4 regions of the Catenuloplanes niger genome follow, and region 3 is predicted to be linked to each of the others. Evidence: riboswitches for the same ligand, from Rfam matches in the RefSeq annotation. Region 3 holds a riboswitch; each other region holds the start of a gene.
The links. Region 3 has a riboswitch for cyclic di-AMP ahead of J2S44_RS09085 (C40 family peptidase). Riboswitches for the same ligand answer to the same signal wherever they lie in the genome.
Positions count from the first base shown of each region.

Region 1 (4,197 bases), 2.3 Mb from region 3:
GATGACCGGGGAGACGGGGTGGACGCGGGGGCCGCCGTCGGAGCGGACGGTGGCGAGGTAGCCGAGGCCCGGACCGTATTGCTGCATGAGGGTGCGGATGGCGGCGGCCAAACCGGGCTGTGAGGTGGCGAAAACGGTCCAGGTAGCCATGTGACGATCCTACTCGAACACACGTTCGAACGGCCAGCGTGAACGATAGTGTGTCCGGATGCTGCTCTCCGACCGGGACCTTGTCGCCGAGATCAAGGCCGGCACGCTCGCCCTCGATCCGTTCGAGGCCGCGCTGGTCCAGCCGTCCAGCATCGACGTGCGGCTCGATCGGCTGTTTCGTGTCTTCAACAACCACCTGTACACGCACATCGACCCCGCGGTGCAGCAGGACGACCTGACGTCCGAGGTCGAGGTGCCGGCGGGTCAGCCGTTCGTGCTTCACCCGGGCGAGTTCGTGCTCGCCTCCACGCTGGAGGTGATCTCGCTGGGCGATCAGCTGGCGGGCCGGCTGGAGGGCAAGAGCAGCCTGGGCCGGCTGGGTCTGCTGACGCACTCCACGGCCGGGTTCATCGACCCGGGGTTCACCGGGCACGTGACGCTGGAGCTGTCGAACGTGGCGAACCTGCCGATCACGCTCTGGCCGGGCATGAAGATCGGGCAGCTCTGCATCTTCCGGCTGTCGTCGCCGGCCGAGCACCCGTACGGCTCGGAGGTCTACGGCTCCCGCTACCAGGGCCAGCGCGGCCCGACGCCGAGCCGCGCGTGGCGTAACTGGCGCACCTGGCCCACGGCATGAGAAAGGCCGCCCCGAGGGGCGGCCTTTCAACGAAGGGAACCTAGAGCGGGCTGCCGAAGCTGTGCACCGGCATCGCGTCGATCTTCATCATCCGCACCGGCTCCGCGGGGTTCGGTGCGTGCACCACCCACCCGTCACCGGCGTACATGCCGACGTGGCTGAGGTCGGCACGGTAGAAGACGAAGTCGCCCGGCTGCAGCTCGGTGCGGCTCACCGATCGCATCAGTCCGCGCTGCGCGGCCGCGTTGTGCGGGAACGAGATGCCGACCTGGTTGTACGCCGCCAGCATCAGGCCGGAGCAGTCGTAGGCGTCCGGGCCGGCCGCGCCCCAGACGTACGGCGAGCCGATCTGCGCGCAGGCAAACTTGATCACGACACCGCGCTTGCCGCCGGGGTACTCGTAGGGGCAGGGTGCCGGGGCCAGTTCGCCGCCGCCACCGTTGCCGTAGATCTGGAGCCGGAGCTTCTGCAGCTCCTCGACCTCGGAGTTGATCTCCTTGGTCTTCGTGGCGAGTTCCGCCTCCTGCTTGGTGAGGTCGGCGACGAGCGCGTCGAGCGGCGCCTTCTCGGCCTCCAGCTGCTCCTTCAGCGCGACGACCTCGGCGATCTCCCGGCCCTGCGTGCGGGCGAAGTGATCGAGGATCTCGAGCTGGTTGGTGAGCGTGGTCGGCGAGCCGGTCACCAGGATCGAGCCGAGCGTGCTGACCGGGCCGGTCTTGTACTCCTCGGCCGCGAGCAGGCCGACCCGGCCCATGACCAGGTCGACCTCGGCCTGCAACGGCTGGATCTTGGCGCCGAGCACCTCGGCCTGCTTCTTTTTCTTCTGCAGCTCCTGGCGGGTGGAGTTGTGCTTCTCGACCGTGGGCTCGAGCTGGGTCCACGCCTCGTCGATCTGCTTCTCCACCTCGGCCACGCTCGGCTCCGCGTGGGCGGCGGTGCCGCCGAGCGTGACCACCAGGGCGGTGGTCAGCGCACACATCGCGCCGACGACGACGGACCGGTTTCGGAGTGCGGCAATGCCTGCCACCGAAGTGTGTGCTCCCTTGTGTCCCTGACCGCCTACCGGGTTAGCTGACGGGTTCGGGCGGGTGAGGGCCGGTGCAGTAGCGCCCACCACAGGGTCATCGCCCTACCGCCGGCCGTGGCCGGCGGATTCACCCCGAGTGCTGCTTGGGTCCCCGGTTCATCGCGTGGATGATTCGGCGGTGTCAGGCTCGCGGCGACCGCTGATGGTCGCGCGTCATCGAGCCCGGCGAACCCCAAGATTAGAGAGGCAAAACGGACACCGCAAGCGGATCTACCCCAAAAATCGGTGCGTAAAAGGGTGGTAGCCGTACGTTATGCAACTGTCCGTCAATTGATCGTCACATATACATCGTCGACCTGGCCGGCATATTGATCGTTGTTGGCGGTCACGCTCTTGCCGCCGATTCGCAGCGGCTCGGTATTCGCGATGGACAGCCGGGCCGGCAGCTTCGTCGTCCCGCGCGCCACACCGTCCACGTTGATCGACAGCGCGCCGCCGTTGCGCACGCATCCGACCGCATGCCAGCGCCCGTCGGCCACCCGGACCGGCGCGACCACCCGGTAGATGCGGGCCGGGCTGGCCACCACGCAGCTGGGCCGACCGTCCAGCCCGTCGACCTGCAGCTTGTACTGGGTGCCGCCGCCGACCGAGAAGCCCTTCTGCACCACGTTCGCGCCGTCGGCGGTGTCCGTGGGCCGCATCAGCACGGACGCGCCGTACCGCAGGCGGCGGGTTCCGGGGTTGAGCGTGACCGGGTCGCCGCCCTCCAGGATCGCGCGCGGGCAGTTCTGCGGCAGCGCGGTGCAGCGGGCCGGGAACGTGGCGGCCCAGCCACCGCCGTGCCGGGTGAGGCGGAGCGCGCCGCCGGCCGCGGTGCGCGCCCGCATGCCGTACCGGCCGGTGACGTCCAGGAACTGCCGGCCGGCCCCGCCGTCGAATGTGTACCGCACCGTGACCGGCCGCGGCGCGACCCGGGCCACCTCGGTCGGGGCCGGCTCGTCGGCCGGCGGGACCACCTCGATCCCGCCGTCGTCGACAAACGGTTCCGCGGCGTAGGCGGACAGCGTGGGGGCGGCGTAGGCGGACAGCGTGGGGGCGGCGGAGGGGGAAGCGGAGGACGGGGCGGGAGTGGGGACGGACGGGGTGGGTTCTCCACCGGAGACCACTATCGCGCCGGTGAGCAGTGCGAGCACCGCACCCCCCACGGCGACCGCAGCCACCCGGCCCGTCAGCTTTCCCGGCATACGGCTTTTTTCGGACATTCCCCCATTGTGGGTATTGCGGGTTGCGGCACCCGGCCCACCCACCGGAGCCCACGGCAAAATCATGCAAAAGCAGGAGCCCGCACCGGTACGTCCGGTGCGGGCTCCTGCCCGTGAAGTGCGACGTCAGACGTAGCGGCGGAAGCCGACCACCGGCATCACGTTGATGCTGAGCACCTCGACCGACATGCCCGGCTGCGGCGCGTGCACCATCATGCCGCCACCCAGGTAGATGCCGTCGTGGCTGAGGCTGCTGTTGAAGAACACCACGTCACCCGCGCGCGCCTCGGACCCGCTCACCGCCGTACCCATGTTCCACTGGGAGACGGTGCTGTGCGGGAGGCCGACGCCGGCCGCGCTGTGGGCGAAGGCGACCAGGCCGGAGCAGTCGAACGAGCCGGGGCCGGCCGCACCGAAGACGTACGGCTTGCCGAGCTGCGCGCAGGCGGTCGCCACGACGACCGCGGCCGCACCGCTCGCGCCGCTGGCCGAACAGGAGCCGCCACCGGAGGTGCTGCCGCTGCTCGGGACGTTGGCCACCGAACCGTACGCCTCCTCCTGCAGCTTCTCGAGCTCCTTGATCTCCTTCTCGACCGCGGTCTTCTTGGTCGCGAGTTCCTTCTCCCGCTTCTCCTGCTCGGAGACGATCTTGTCCAGCTCGGCCTTCTGCTTGTCCATCTCGGTGCGGGCCTCGGCCACGGCCTGGATGTCCGCGCGCTCGCCCGCGGCCAGCCGGTCCAGGTAGACGAGCTGGTCCGTCAGCGCGGTCGGCGAGCTGGTCCGCAGGATCGAGTTGAGGCCGGAGGCGGGGCCCTCCCGGTACGACCGGTTGGCGATCACACCGACCTTGTCGATCGCGACCTGCATCTGGTCGTTGAGCGGCTTCATCTTCGCTTCGAGCTCGGACCGCTTCTTCTGGTTGCCCTTGAGGTCGCTGCGGACCTTGTTGTGCTCCTCGATCATCGGCTCGAGCTCGGCCCACTTCTCGTCCATCTGAGCCTCGATCTGCGCGAGGGTGGGCTCAGCGTGAGCGGGGGCGGACAACAGCGTCAGGCTGAACAGGACAGCCGCGCCGGCCGAGAGGAATGCGCGGGTGACCACGCGATGGGGACGCAACGAGA
Region 1 is NZ_JAVDYC010000001.1:4,402,070-4,406,266, reverse strand. It holds gene J2S44_RS19430 (pyridoxamine 5'-phosphate oxidase family protein) at 1-150, opposite strand, end outside; gene dcd (dCTP deaminase) at 209-787, shown strand; gene J2S44_RS19420 (C40 family peptidase) at 828-1,814, opposite strand; cyclic di-AMP (ydaO/yuaA leader) riboswitch at 1,829-2,002, opposite strand; gene J2S44_RS19415 (LamG domain-containing protein) at 2,141-3,034, opposite strand; gene J2S44_RS19410 (C40 family peptidase) at 3,203-4,069, opposite strand.
Region 1: linked by a shared signal. The riboswitch ahead of J2S44_RS19420 (C40 family peptidase) and the one ahead of J2S44_RS09085 (C40 family peptidase) in region 3 are both predicted to bind cyclic di-AMP.

Region 2 (4,197 bases), 720 kb from region 3:
TGAAGGCCCTGCTCCAGCACTACCGGGTGGACGATCCGGGCACGGTCGCGGAGCTGCTCGCGCTCGCCCGGCTGGCCCGGCAGCGCGGCTGGTGGGTGCAGTACCGCGAGATCTTCGAGCGCGAGCGCGCGTACTACGACTACGTCGGCCTGGAGGCGGAGGCGGCCACGCTGCGTGTCTTCCAGCCGATCGGCATGCCCGGCCTGCTGCAGACCGAGTCGTACGCGCGGGCTTACATCAGCGCCGCCGTGCCGTCCCAGGTGGAGCCGGAGGACGTGACCGTCCGGGTCGGCCTGCGCCTGCGCCGCCAGGAGGAGCTGTTCTCCCGGCCGGTCCCGCCGACGCTGCAGGTGATCCTGGACGAGGCGAATCTGCACCGGCACATCGGCGGCACCGAGGTGCTCCGCGAGCAGCTGGAACGGCTGCGCGCGGAGGGCCTGAAAGACCACGTCACGCTGCAGATCCTGCCGTTCACGGCGGAGAGCTACGGCGCCACCGGGCAGTTCAACCTGCTCTCCTTCGAGGCCGGCACGCCGGACGTCGTCTATATCGAGTCGACGCCGACCGTCGCGCTGGTCGACCAGCCCGCCGAGGTCGAGACCTACCGGCAGACCTTCGCCCGACTGCAGAATCTCGCTCTCAACCCCAGCGAGTCCCTCGAAATGATCAACAAAATGGTCACCCAGATGGTCTGACCACCCCTTGAGTCAGGTGCGGCCCCGCGATGACACACGATCAGAGCGAAGACCCCGACCACGGAGCACGACCGGCGAAACGGGCGCCGACGGCGCGGCAGGGCCCCTCGACGGGCCGGCGGCGGCTGAGCCAGGCGCTGAAGGCGGCCCGGGAGTCGGCCGGCAAGACCCGTGCCGAGGTGGCGACCGCGATGGACTGGTCGCTGTCCAAGGTGATCCGGATCGAGGCGGGCACGGTCGGGATCTCGACCATCGACGCCCGCGCGCTGACCGGGCTGTACGGCATCACCGAGCCGGAGCGGGTGGAGGAGATCCTCTCGCTGGCCCGCAACTCCCGGCTGCGCACCTGGTGGTCGACGCTGCGCGACCGGGTCAACCCGTCCTACTACGCGTACATCGGGCTCGAGGACGAGAGTGTCGAGGTGCTCTACTTCGCGCCGACCACGTTGCCCACGCTGCTGCAGACCCGTGACTTCGCGGCCGGCGGCACCTCGGTGCGGCCGACCGACGAGGAGATCACCGTCCGGCTGCGCCGTCAGCAGGAGATCCTGAACAAGTCGCGCCCGCCGCGGATCACCGCGATCATCGACGAGGCCGTGCTGCACCGCATCGCGCACGCACCGAACCGGGCGCCCGAGCAGCTCAGCCATCTGCTGTCGCTGAGCGCGGCGCCGCACATCACGATCCAGGTGCTGCCGTTCAGCGCGGGCCCGCCGCCGGTGGTGGCACCGTTCGCGATCCTGCAGTTCCCGGACCCGGAGGACGCGGACGTCATGTACGTGGAGAACGCGGTCACCGACGAGGTCATCGACCGGCCGGAGGACGTCCGGCCGTACCTGCACGTCTTTCACGAGCTGCGGGACAAGGCACTGGACCCGGCCGAGTCGCTTGCCATGATCAAAGGAATCGTCGAGGACGGCTGAGGAAACGGATCATGGGCGCGCCCGGGGAAGCGCGCCCATGACTTTCCGGTGTGGCTATCTCAAGGGGTCATGTCGTGCCCGCCAGACCCCGGTCCGCAATCGTCACGTGGGCACGGACGTGGTACTTCGACTCACATGCCGTACGGATTGATCGACGACACCGGCGCACGGACGCCGCCGAGCCGGGCGATCTCCTGTGCGCGCACCAGTGCGCGGGAGATCTGGCCGTACTGCCTCTCGCTGTCGCTGACGAAGAGGCGCACCGACATGCCCTGGTAATCGCCCCAGAGCTCGTAGACGCGCGGCCGGGTGCGATTCCCGACCACCCCGAGCAGCATCGGGACGAACGCGGCCGCGCCCATCACGACGTACGCCGCCGGGCCGAGCGCGTGCAGGCCGTTGCCGAAGCTGAGCGCCGCGAAGATCGCCAGCAGGCTCACCCCGGACGTGGCGACCGCACGCACCGTGAGCTGGTCGAACGGGCCCCGCACGGTCCGCAGCCCGGCCAGCTCGCTGGTCGGCCAGCGCCGGCCGGCGACCTCGAAGTACTCCGGGGTGACGATGACGTCGGCCGTCTCGAATGCGACCCGGCTGCGCGGTGCGGCACCGGGAGAAGCGTAGCGACGGGTTGAACGCGGCGAGTAACGAGCGCTATTCTCCATCGGAGTCCTCCTGCGGCTCTTTAGGAGTTGGTCTTTTGTTTACGGCGATCGCGGTGCCGAATTCGGCATGATGTCGAGAACCGGCACAGTGTCGAGAAACCGGCACAGTGTCGAGAACCGGCACAGTGTCGAGAACCGGCACGATGTCGAATCCGGCATGTGGTGTCTCCGGTTGCCGCCGGTCACCACACCGCGTTCGCCGCGTTGGCTCCCCCGCCCCCGGGGAAAGACGATCTCCGGAGTTCCGTGGCGTGAACTCCGAGGATCACGTGATGCGTCAGTGCGCACTGCGAGAAAGTCCGCGCTGCGAGAAAGTCACTGGGTAACGGTGCTTCCCTTGCGGGAGAACCCTGAGACCTCCCTAACAGCCATACTCCCAACCGCGTGCCACTAATGGGAAGAGGGCAATCTGCCAGGTGGCAGATTTCCACCCGTCAGGTAGGGCCCGGCACCCGTTTTCCCGGCGCATTTCTCCGCATTTGCCCGAGAGGCGAGGTCCCTGAGACTCGCCCAAACACGCAAAGGGCCCGTTTCGGGTACTGCCCACCGCAATTGCACGGAGCGGTTACTTGAGGGAATCATTCCTTCACTCTGAGCTATCTAGATATTTGCCCTATTACCGGCGAAAGCCCACAGATGACCGCCGTCACCCTTTCGATCCTCCGAAATGGTCGTTACCGTGGGTTGGCCGGACCTGGTCTTCAGTCACTCCCCCCGGAATGACGCCAGCCCGGCGCCGCCGAATCGCCCGGCCTCGGCCGTCGGTGCTCCCCCGCACCGTTCGTGCCAGGCGCGCCGATCGCCGGCCGTGCCGGGCCCACCCGACGCGGTCTTCGACCGGTGTCGCGGCGAACCGGGGACCCACAGAGTCCCACCGGGGTGAATCCGCGCTCGCGCGGTAGGGCGTCCTTCTCGCCCGAATCCGTCAGCTAACCCGGTAGGCGGCAGCGAAGAAGGGTCCACCCCGTTGTCAGCTTCGCGTGCGATCCTGCGCGCTGTCGTGCTGGCGGCCGTTGCGGTCGGCGTTCTCGCGCCGACCTCCGCTGCCCTGGCCGAACCGTCAAGCGCCGAACTCACCAAGCAGATCGACAAGGCCTCCCATGAGCTGGAGGTCGTGATCGAGTCCTACAACAAGATCAATGAGGAACTGAAGGCCACCCAGGCGGCGGCCAAGGAACTCAGTGAGAAGACCGCCACGCTGGAGCAGGAGGTCAAGGAGGCCAGCACCAACGTCGGCCAACTGGCCAACCGCGCCTACAAGTCCGGGCGGTTCAGTGACGCGAACACGCTGCTCACGCTCAGCGACAGCCAGGATCTGATGGCCGGTCTCAGCGTGCTCGAGCAGCTGGCCCAGGCGCGCAACGACGAGGTCGCCGCCTACACGGCCACCGAGGCGAGGTACGTCGAGGAGAAGGCCAAGCTCGACGCCGCCGAGAAGAAGCAGAAGGCGCAGAAGGACGAGGCCGGCAAGCGCAAGGCCGGCATCGAGGGCGAGCTGAAGAACCTGTACTCGCTGCGCAAGGCCGCCTACGGCCGGGAGCAGGAGCAGGCAGTCGCGGCGCCGGTCAGCAACGGTGGCGGCAACAGCGGCGGCGGTAGCAACAGCGGCGGTGGCGGTGCCGCGCCGAGCGCACCCGCCGGGTCGAGCGCCGTGGTGCAGTTCGCCTACGCCCAGCTCGGCAAGCCCTACATCTACGCCTCCGCGGGACCGACCGGTTTCGACTGCTCCGGCCTGGTGAAGGCGGCCTGGGCGAAGGCCGGGAAGTCGCTGCCGCACAACGCGGCCATGCAGTACAACTCGACCGCGCGGATATCGGCCTCCCAGGTCGTCCCGGGAGACCTGGTCTTCTACAACGGGCTCGCGCACGTCGCGATCGCGATCGGCGGCGGCAAGGTGATCCACGCGCCCAGACCGGG
Region 2 is NZ_JAVDYC010000001.1:2,816,671-2,820,867, forward strand. It holds gene J2S44_RS12105 (helix-turn-helix domain-containing protein) at 1-695, shown strand, start outside; gene J2S44_RS12110 (helix-turn-helix domain-containing protein) at 725-1,618, shown strand; gene J2S44_RS12115 (DUF6232 family protein) at 1,750-2,280, opposite strand; cyclic di-AMP (ydaO/yuaA leader) riboswitch at 3,109-3,239, shown strand; gene J2S44_RS12120 (C40 family peptidase) at 3,248-4,197, shown strand, end outside.
Region 2: linked by a shared signal. The riboswitch ahead of J2S44_RS12120 (C40 family peptidase) and the one ahead of J2S44_RS09085 (C40 family peptidase) in region 3 are both predicted to bind cyclic di-AMP.

Region 3 (4,197 bases):
GCGGCCCCGCGCCGCCGACAGGTCGACCGGCTCGGACGACGGTGTCGCCCGGGCGGGCCGGCGGGCCGGCGCACCGGCCTGGACGCGCGGCGACGGACCGCGCGAGCCGGCGGCACGGGAGCCGGCGGTGCGGGAGCCACCCGCGCCCCGGCCCGTGGCCCGGTCGGCCCGGTCGATCCGCTCGACCCGCAGGTCACGCTCGGCGCGCGCCGGGCGCTCGTCCCGTGCCGGGCGCTCGTCCCGGACGGCACGCTCGCCGCGCGCGGAGCGGTCGTCCCGGACGGCACGGTCGTCCCGCGCCGCACGGTCGTCCCGCGCCGGGCGGTCGTCGCGGGTCCGGCGCGCCGGACGGTCGACGGTGGACGGCGCGGCGGACTCCGCCGCGGCGGCCCGCTCCCGCCGCTCGATGCGCTCCAGCGAGCTCAGCCGCTCGATGCGGTGCGGACCCCCCTGGTCCGCGGTGTCACGATCCGGAACGGACGGTGCGGCGGCCCCCCGGCCGCGTGCCCCGTTGAGTCGCTCCGCGCGCCGCCCGGCCCCGATGCCACGGACGATCGCCTCCTGGCCGCCGGATCGCGGCGTGCCCTCGGCCGGTGCCCACTGCGCCGCGGTCCGGCCCCCCGACCGCGGTGCGCGCTGCACCGTCTCGCGCCCGGTGCCGAGGTCGCCCCGGTCGCGCTTGTTGACGTTCATGTCCCTCCCCCTTGATGTCTTCGTCCCGTCGTTCCCCTTCGACGGCGGGGGCCCTGCCCGGTCCCCGCCGCCTGCGCCGTCCTAAGACGACTCCGGCGCCCCCGCGCCGGGCCGGCGTGACCTCCTGGACCGTTCGCGTCCGGTCCCGGTGTCCGCACCGGCGATGCGTTCCGCGGCGCGCAGCTTGACCGAGGCGGCCCGCGGGTTCTCCGCGACCTCCTCCTCGGTGGGCGGCTCCGCACCTCGGGTGATCAATCGCAGCGTGGGCCCGGTGCCGGGCAGCTCGACCGGGAGGTCGATCGGTCCGGTGCTCCGGGCTCGCGCCGCGAACGCCTGCTTGACGATGCGGTCCTCGAGTGACTGGTAGGACATGACGACCACTCGTCCGCCCGGTGCCAGCACGTCGAGAGCCGCCGGTAACGCCGCTTCGAGGGCGGCGAGTTCGCCATTTACCTCGATACGCAGTGCTTGAAACGTTCTTTTGGCTGGGTTTCCACCGGTTCGTCGCGCCGGGGCCGGGATCGAGTCCCGCACCAGCTCGGCGAGCCGGGCCGTGGACGTGATCCGGGAGCGCCCCCGCTCCCGGACGATCGCGGAGACGATGCGGGTGGCGAACTTCTCCTCGCCGTACACCCGCAGCACCCGTACCAGCGCGCCCGGTTCGTAGTCGTTGACGACGTCCTCCGCGGTGAGGCCGCGGCCCTGGTCCATCCGCATGTCCAGCGGAGCGTCCTGGGCGTAGGCGAACCCGCGATCGGGCGCGTCGAGCTGCAACGAGGAGACGCCGAGGTCGAACAGAGCGCCGTCGATCTGCTCGTATCCGAGCCGCTCGAGCACGTCGGGCAGCTCGCTGGAGACCGCGTGCACCAGGTGGGTGCGATCGGCGAACCGGTCCAGCCGGCGGCGCGAGTGCTCCAGCGCCTCCGTGTCCCGGTCCAGGCCGATCAGCGTCAGCCGTGGGTTCGCGGTCAGGATCGCCTCGGCGTGCCCGCCGAGACCCAGGGTCGTGTCCACATAGACCGGCGAGTCGCCGGCCAGCGCGGGGGCGAGCAGTGCCAGGCACCGCTCCAGCAGCACGGGCACATGCGTGCCCCGTGCCTGCCACTCGCGACCCGCGGCCACGAGCTCCGGCTCGGGCACCCCCATGTCGACCCCCATCACCTGGTGACGATTCGTTTCACGCAATGCCCGCCAGCAGTGCGACGAAGACCGTACCGCCAGATCCCCATCCGCCCTCTTGGCGTCACCACCGTCGCGCCTGACACCGGGGAAGGGGTGCCAGGAGCGCCGAGCGGCTGGAGATCTCGCAGTACGGGTTTCCCGTCGACTACAGCCCGCCGGGCAGCACCCCCTCCCCGATGTCGGCGAAGTCGTCCTCGCTCTCCGCGAGATACGTCTCCCAGGCCTGCTTGTCCCAGATCTCCACCCGGGTGCTGGCGCCGATCACGACGAGCTCGCGGTCGAGCTGCGCGTATTCCCGCAGCAGCACCGGGATGGTGACCCGGCCCTGCCGGTCCGGCACCTCGTCGTGCGCGCTGGCGAAGAAGACCCGGCTGTAGGCCCGCGCCGCCTTGTGCGTCATCGGTGCGGCCCGCAGCTCCTCCGAGATCCGCTGGAACTCGGGCATCGGGAAGACGTAGAGGCAGCGCTCCTGCCCTTTGGTGATCACGACACCTCCCGCCAGCTCGTCCCGGAACTTGGCCGGGAGGATCAGCCGGCCCTTGTCGTCCAGGCGCGGAGTGTGCGTGCCGAGAAACATCGCGGCGTCACCCCCTCGCCCTTGCCGGCGGCATTCGCGGTGCCGCTGATCACTCGGGCCGGCGGGCTCTCCACGACCCCGCCATGTGGCCCCACTTTACTCCACTTCCCTCCACCCGCAACCGGAAACGGCGCCTAGTCAAGGGGTGCGGGAGTGCAAAACAGCACGTCACAAAGGGTTGCCCGAGGTGGAGGGCTTTGGCCCTCCGGGGCCGTCTGCTTTCCGACATCCGTTCGGATCGACGCGCTTCGCGCACCTTTTATCGGCATTTTTCGGGTGGTTTTCCCGTGCCGTGCAGGCGTGCGGACGATTGCGTGGAGGGAAGTGGAGGGATTGGGCGCACACGTGGGGTGGCGAGATGATCTCCGTGCGTGGGCGCTGTGCGACGCCTGCGGACCGGCTGCCAGTGCCCTGTGAAACACGAGAAGGGCCCCGCCGGACATCGGCGGAGCCCTTCACCACGGCGGATCAGACGACCCGGCGGACCACGTAGGCGCGGGACCAGATCTTGTGCTTGCCCACCCGGACGCCCGGCCGGGGCGCGTCGTACATGTAGCCGCCGCCCGCGTAGATCGCGGCGTGGTAGCCGTGCGCGCCCTTGCGGAAGATCAGCAGGTCTCCCGGCCGGGCCTGCGACCTCGGCACGGCGACACCGGCGCGCTGCTGGCGGTTCGCGTTGTGCGGCAGCCTCTTCCCGGCCGCCTCGCGATAGACGTACATCGTGAAGCCGGAGCAGTCGAAGCCGCTCGGGCTCGCACCGCCGGCCCGGTACCGCTTGCCGGAGAGGCTCTTGGCGAGCGCCACGACCGCGGCGGCGGCCCCGGACGCGGGCGCGGCGGCCGCGGGTGCCGGAGCGGCCAGTTGACCCGCGGCGACGCAGAGACCGACCAGGGCCGCCAGGGCGGCGCGCACGGGCAGGGTGAAGCGCCGGGCCGGCTGCTGTCGGAGACGCTCAGGCCGGACCGGAGAGTGCGCTGACACGAAAGGTTTCCTTCCGGCGCGCCTGCGGGGTTAGCTGTCGGGTTCGGGCGCCGAAGATGCCCGGCCCGGCGCGATGCCGGGCTTCACCCCAAGGCCCGCCGAGCGAGCCGTCGTACGGATTTCGGGTGGTTCCCCCGTCCCTGCCCTCGATGCCATGTGCTGGGTGGAATGTCGCGTCGCCCGGGACGGGCAGGGTTCGGCGTGTCCCGCGGTCGGCGCGGCCGGCGAGCGGATCGCGCACCGGCTCATCGTTTGTAGCGGATCTCGGGAGCACGCCCCGGCCATCGACCGATCACGCTCCGAGGTTGGCATGCCCGGCCCTCGACCCCGACGTGTCGGGTGCCCGATATTCCGGCACCACACGGACCCGCTTGATCACTCTGCGTATATCGAACGCGGTGAAGCTTCCCACACCGGCGAGGGTCACACCGCGGATAACGCCAGCGTGCCCAACAGGTACTACCGGGCAGGCCGCAAGGGGCCGAACGAGCCGATGGTGCGGCGGTCGCGGTCCGGTAACCTCGCTCGGGTGACGCAAGGCAACATGCCCCTCCGCGCCAAGGTCGCGACCCAGGTCTCCCGCACCGCCGCCGCGCTCTCCCGCGCGGCTGGGCGGGGCGACGGGTCCGTGATCGGTGGCTGGATCGGTCTGAAGATCGATCCCGACCTGCTCGAGCACCTCGCCGCCGGCCGCGCCATCGCGCTGGTCTCCGGCACCAACGGAAAGACCACCACCACCCGGCTGACCGCGGCCGCGCTGGGCG
Region 3 is NZ_JAVDYC010000001.1:2,100,711-2,104,907, forward strand. It holds gene ftsL (cell division protein FtsL) at 1-693, opposite strand, end outside; gene rsmH (16S rRNA (cytosine(1402)-N(4))-methyltransferase RsmH) at 775-1,851, opposite strand; gene mraZ (division/cell wall cluster transcriptional repressor MraZ) at 2,021-2,452, opposite strand; gene J2S44_RS09085 (C40 family peptidase) at 2,921-3,364, opposite strand; cyclic di-AMP (ydaO/yuaA leader) riboswitch at 3,439-3,609, opposite strand; gene J2S44_RS09090 (MurT ligase domain-containing protein) at 3,978-4,197, shown strand, end outside.

Region 4 (4,197 bases), 1.7 Mb from region 3:
CGCCCGGCCACCGAGGCGGAGCGCCGCGAGATCGAGGAACTGGCCGCCGCGCTCGTCTTCGACCGGGTCGAACTGATGCCGGAGGTGGCGGACACGCTCGCCGACCTCGGCACCCGGCACGAGCTGGCACTGCTCACCAAGGGCGACGACGCCGAGCAGCGCCGCAAGCTGGCCGCGTCCGGGCTGGCCGAGCACTTCGCCAGCGTGCACGTGGTGCGCGAGAAGGACCTCCCGACGTACCTGGCGCTGACCGAGTCGATGTCACTCGACCCGGCCACCACCTGGATGATCGGCAACTCCCCGAAGTCGGACATCATCCCGGCGCGCCGGGCCGGCTGGAACGCGGTCTTCATCCCACACCCGCACACCTGGGAGCTCGAGCACGCCGCCCTCGACCCGGCCGACACCGGCGTGCTCGAACTGCCGTCCTTCACGGCGCTGCGCAAGCACTTCTGATCGCCCTCAGCGGGCGCGCACCCACGGCCGTCGCGCCGACGGGCTCGGCGTGCGCGGCGCGGCCGCGTGGTGTTCAGGTGACCACCCACCGTCCGGCAGGGAGGAGCCCCTGGGCGACGACCGGTGCCCGCGGGAGCACTGGGATCCCAGCCACGCCGGAAGCGGGAAACAGCTTCTGTGGTTCCGCTTCTCGCGCCGGAAGCACCGGCCGGGAAGCGGCGCCCCGGCGGCATCGCCCCGGAAGCGGGTGAGACGAAGGAGCCCGCGGCGACGGCCGCGGGCTCCTTGACGTCAGATGATCGACAAATGCACGTGGTTCGTATGGTCACCGGAGGGTGTGCCACCGCCCGCGTACGATTGCCAGCCGCTCGACGGCAGCCAGATCCGGCTGTACCAGATCACGTAGAGCACGCCGAGCCGGTCCGCGTTCTTGATGTAGAAGTTGGCCAGGTTGTCGCCGTAGACCTTGTCCGCGCCGAACGCGACGCCGCCGAAGCCGCTCGCCTGGGCGGACCAGTCGCAGGCCCGGCCGCGCGGATGCTCGCCACCGTCCTCGGCGCTGCGGTAACAGGACACGAAGTGGTTGAAGCCCGCCGACTTGGTCTGCTTGTAGGCGTGCAGCGTGCGGGGCGTGATGCAGCCGCCGGTCGTCGGGTCGTCCGCGGTGCAGCTCTCCGACGGGAAGGACCCGTCGACGGCCCGCTCGACCGCGACCGCGACCGCCGCGGAGCCGCTGCCGGACTCGACGTTCGCCGCGGCGCCACCGCCCGCGGCCTTCAGCGCGTTCTCCGCCTGCTTCTTCCGCTTGTCCATGGTCTCGACCTGCTTCTTCTGCTCACCGATCTCGTTGTCGATGGCAGTCTTCGCACGCGAGGCCTCGTCCTTGGCCACGACCAGGTCGCGGACCTGCTTCTCCTGGTTGATCGCCATGGTCTCGAGCAGCGTGGCCCGGTCCATGAAGCCCTGGCCCTCGGAGGCGTTCAGGATCGCCACCATGGGGGCGAGGCGGCCGTTGCGGTAGGTCCGGCCGGCGAGCTCGCCCACCGTCGCCTCGCGCGTCTTGAGGTCGGCCTCGATCTTCTTGAGCTCCTCGGTCAGCTCCTTCTGGCGCTTCTCCGAGGCAGCGAGCTTGTTCTTCGCCTCGACGAAACCCTTGCTGGCCGCGTCGAGCTGTTCCCTGAGCTGTTCCGTACCGCCCTCGTCGATCGCGTAGGCGGGCGTTGCGAGCGCGGCCGTGGCCACAGTCGCCAGCAGCACCGAAAGCGCCGCTATTCGCCGTAGGCGCATCATGTTCCTCTCTCGGACCGCCGGCCGGGTTAGCTGACGGGTTCGGGATGGGAACGACACCCCTACCGCTGACGCGGATTCACCCCACAAACGTGGTTCCCCGACTCGCTGAGCGATTTGGCGGTGGTCGCCACGGGCACCGTGCGCGCCCGCCAATGACGACCGGCGGCAAGACTACCCAGTCGTGCCAAGGACGACCGCTCAAGATCCTAAAACTTAAGAATTCCCTATAGTCACGTAAAGTACCCGCTCAATGACCGGAAAACATAGAGAAACATCGACACGGTACGCACAAAGGCCGCCCCGGCAATCGGAGCGGCCTTTGTTATACGAATTGTCTAACGGTCAATTACAGAGAGCTCGCACGACGGGCCGGTGCGCGGCCCGCGGGCTGGTGCGGCTCCGGTCCCACGTCCGTGCGCTCCGGGATTCCCATCGTCACCGGCTTGTCCGCCGACACCGTCACCAGCTCACCGTGGTGCATGAGTGTGATGCTCTTCTCACCGGTGCCGTTCCGCAGCGAGTAGGTCACCTCGTCGCTGCGCACGTCCACCCGCAGCCGCAGCCCGCGCCAGAGCAGCGCGAACTCCATCCGGGTGATCCGCTCGGGCAGGCGCGGGTTGAACGTGAGCTGCCCGCCGTGGTCCCGCATGCCGCCGAGACCCATCACCAGCGAGATCCACGAGCCGCCCAGCGACGCCACGTGCAGGCCCTCGCGCGCGTTGTTGTGCAGGTCGTGCAGGTCCATCAGCGCGGCCTCGCCCAGGTAGTCGTGGGCGAGCTCCAGGTGGCCGGTCTCCGCCGCCAGCACCGCCTGGGTGCAGGCGGACAGCGACGAGTCACGGACCGTACGGGCCTCGTAGTAGGCGAAGTTGCGCTGCTTCTCCTCGTCGCTGAACGCGTCGCCGCGCCACAGCATCGCGAGCACCAGGTCGGCCTGCTTCACGACCTGCTTGCGGTACAGGTCGAAGTACGGGTAGTTGAGCAGCAGCGGGTAGTTCTCCTGCGGCGTGCCCTCGAAGTCCCATTCCTGCAGGCGGGTGAAGCCCTCGGACTGCTGGTGCACGCCGAGCTCGTGGTCGTACGGCAGGTGCACGGCCGCGCCCGCGTCCCGCCAGCCGGCGATCTCCTCGTCGTCGACCCCGGCCGCGCGCGCCTTGTCCGGGTACTTCAGCGCCACGTCCGCCGCGGCGTAGAGGTTCAGCTGCGCCATCAGGTTCGTGTAGATGTTGTCGTCGACCACGGCGGTGTACTCGTCCGGGCCGGTCACGCCGTCGATGTGGAAGCGGCCGTGCCGGTCGTGGTGGCCGAGCGAGCGCCACAGCCGGGCCGTCTCGATCAGCAGGTCGAAGCCGTAGTCACGCTCGAAGTCCTCGTCGCCGGTGGCCACCACGTAGCGGCGGGCCGCGTCCGCGATGTCCGCCGCGATGTGGAACGCCGCGGTGCCGGCCGGCCAGTACGCGGAGCACTCGTGCCCGCGGATGGTCCGCCACGGGAACGCCGCACCGTGCAGGCCGAGCGTCTCGGCCCGTTCCTTGGCCAGGTCGAGCGTGGCGTGCCGCCAGCGCAGCACGTCCTTGGCCGCGTCCGGCTGGGTGTAGGTCAGCACCGGCAGCACGAACGTCTCGGAGTCCCAGAACGTGTGACCGTCGTACCCGGGACCGGTGAGCCCCTTCGACGCGATCGGCCGCATCTCCGCACGGGCGCCGGCCTGGAGGACGTGGAAGAGCGCGAAGCGAACCGCCTGCTGCACCTCCGGGTCGCCCTCGACCCGCACGTCCGAGTGGTCCCAGAACGCGTCCATGTACTCCCGCTGCGCCTTGACCAGCCCGTCCCAGCCGGTCAGCCGGGCGCTGGCGAGCGCGGCGCCGACCTGGTCGCGCAGCGCGGGCACGGAACGACGGGAGGACCAGCCGTACGCGACGAACTTGATGATCCGCAGCTTCTGGCCGGGCTCGAGCATGCACGCGACCGTGGTCCGCAGCCAGTCCGGGTTGCCCTCGGTCTTGACCATGTGCCGGCCCTCGGTCTCCACCACGTGTTCCATCGCGGCGGCCATCCGGAGCTTGCTGGTCTTGGTGCTGTGGATCAGCAGCCCGCCCAGGTCCTGGGTGAGGTGTTCCTCGCTCACCAGCGGGGACTCCAGCAGTGCCGCGACGCGGGGGTCACGCTTGGTCGGCGGCAACTGCTCGTTCGCCACCAGCTCGGACTGCAGGATCACCCGGGCCGGGCCGTTGACCGGCTCGACCTCGTAGGAGATGGCGGCGATGGCCCGCTGGGTGAACGACACCAGACGGGTCGAGCGCACCCGCACCGACCGGCCGGCCGGCGAGCACCACTCCACCTCGCGCTCCAGCGTGCCGGACTGCATGTCCAGCACCCGCTCGTGCGAGACCAGGTCGCCGTAGCGCACGTCGAACGGCTCGTCGTCGACCAGCAGCCGGATCGGCTTGC
Region 4 is NZ_JAVDYC010000001.1:3,768,213-3,772,409, forward strand. It holds gene J2S44_RS16405 (HAD family hydrolase) at 1-456, shown strand, start outside; gene J2S44_RS16410 (coiled-coil domain-containing protein) at 748-1,713, opposite strand; cyclic di-AMP (ydaO/yuaA leader) riboswitch at 1,746-1,876, opposite strand; gene J2S44_RS16415 (glycoside hydrolase family 65 protein) at 2,093-4,197, opposite strand, start outside.
Region 4: linked by a shared signal. The riboswitch ahead of J2S44_RS16410 (coiled-coil domain-containing protein) and the one ahead of J2S44_RS09085 (C40 family peptidase) in region 3 are both predicted to bind cyclic di-AMP.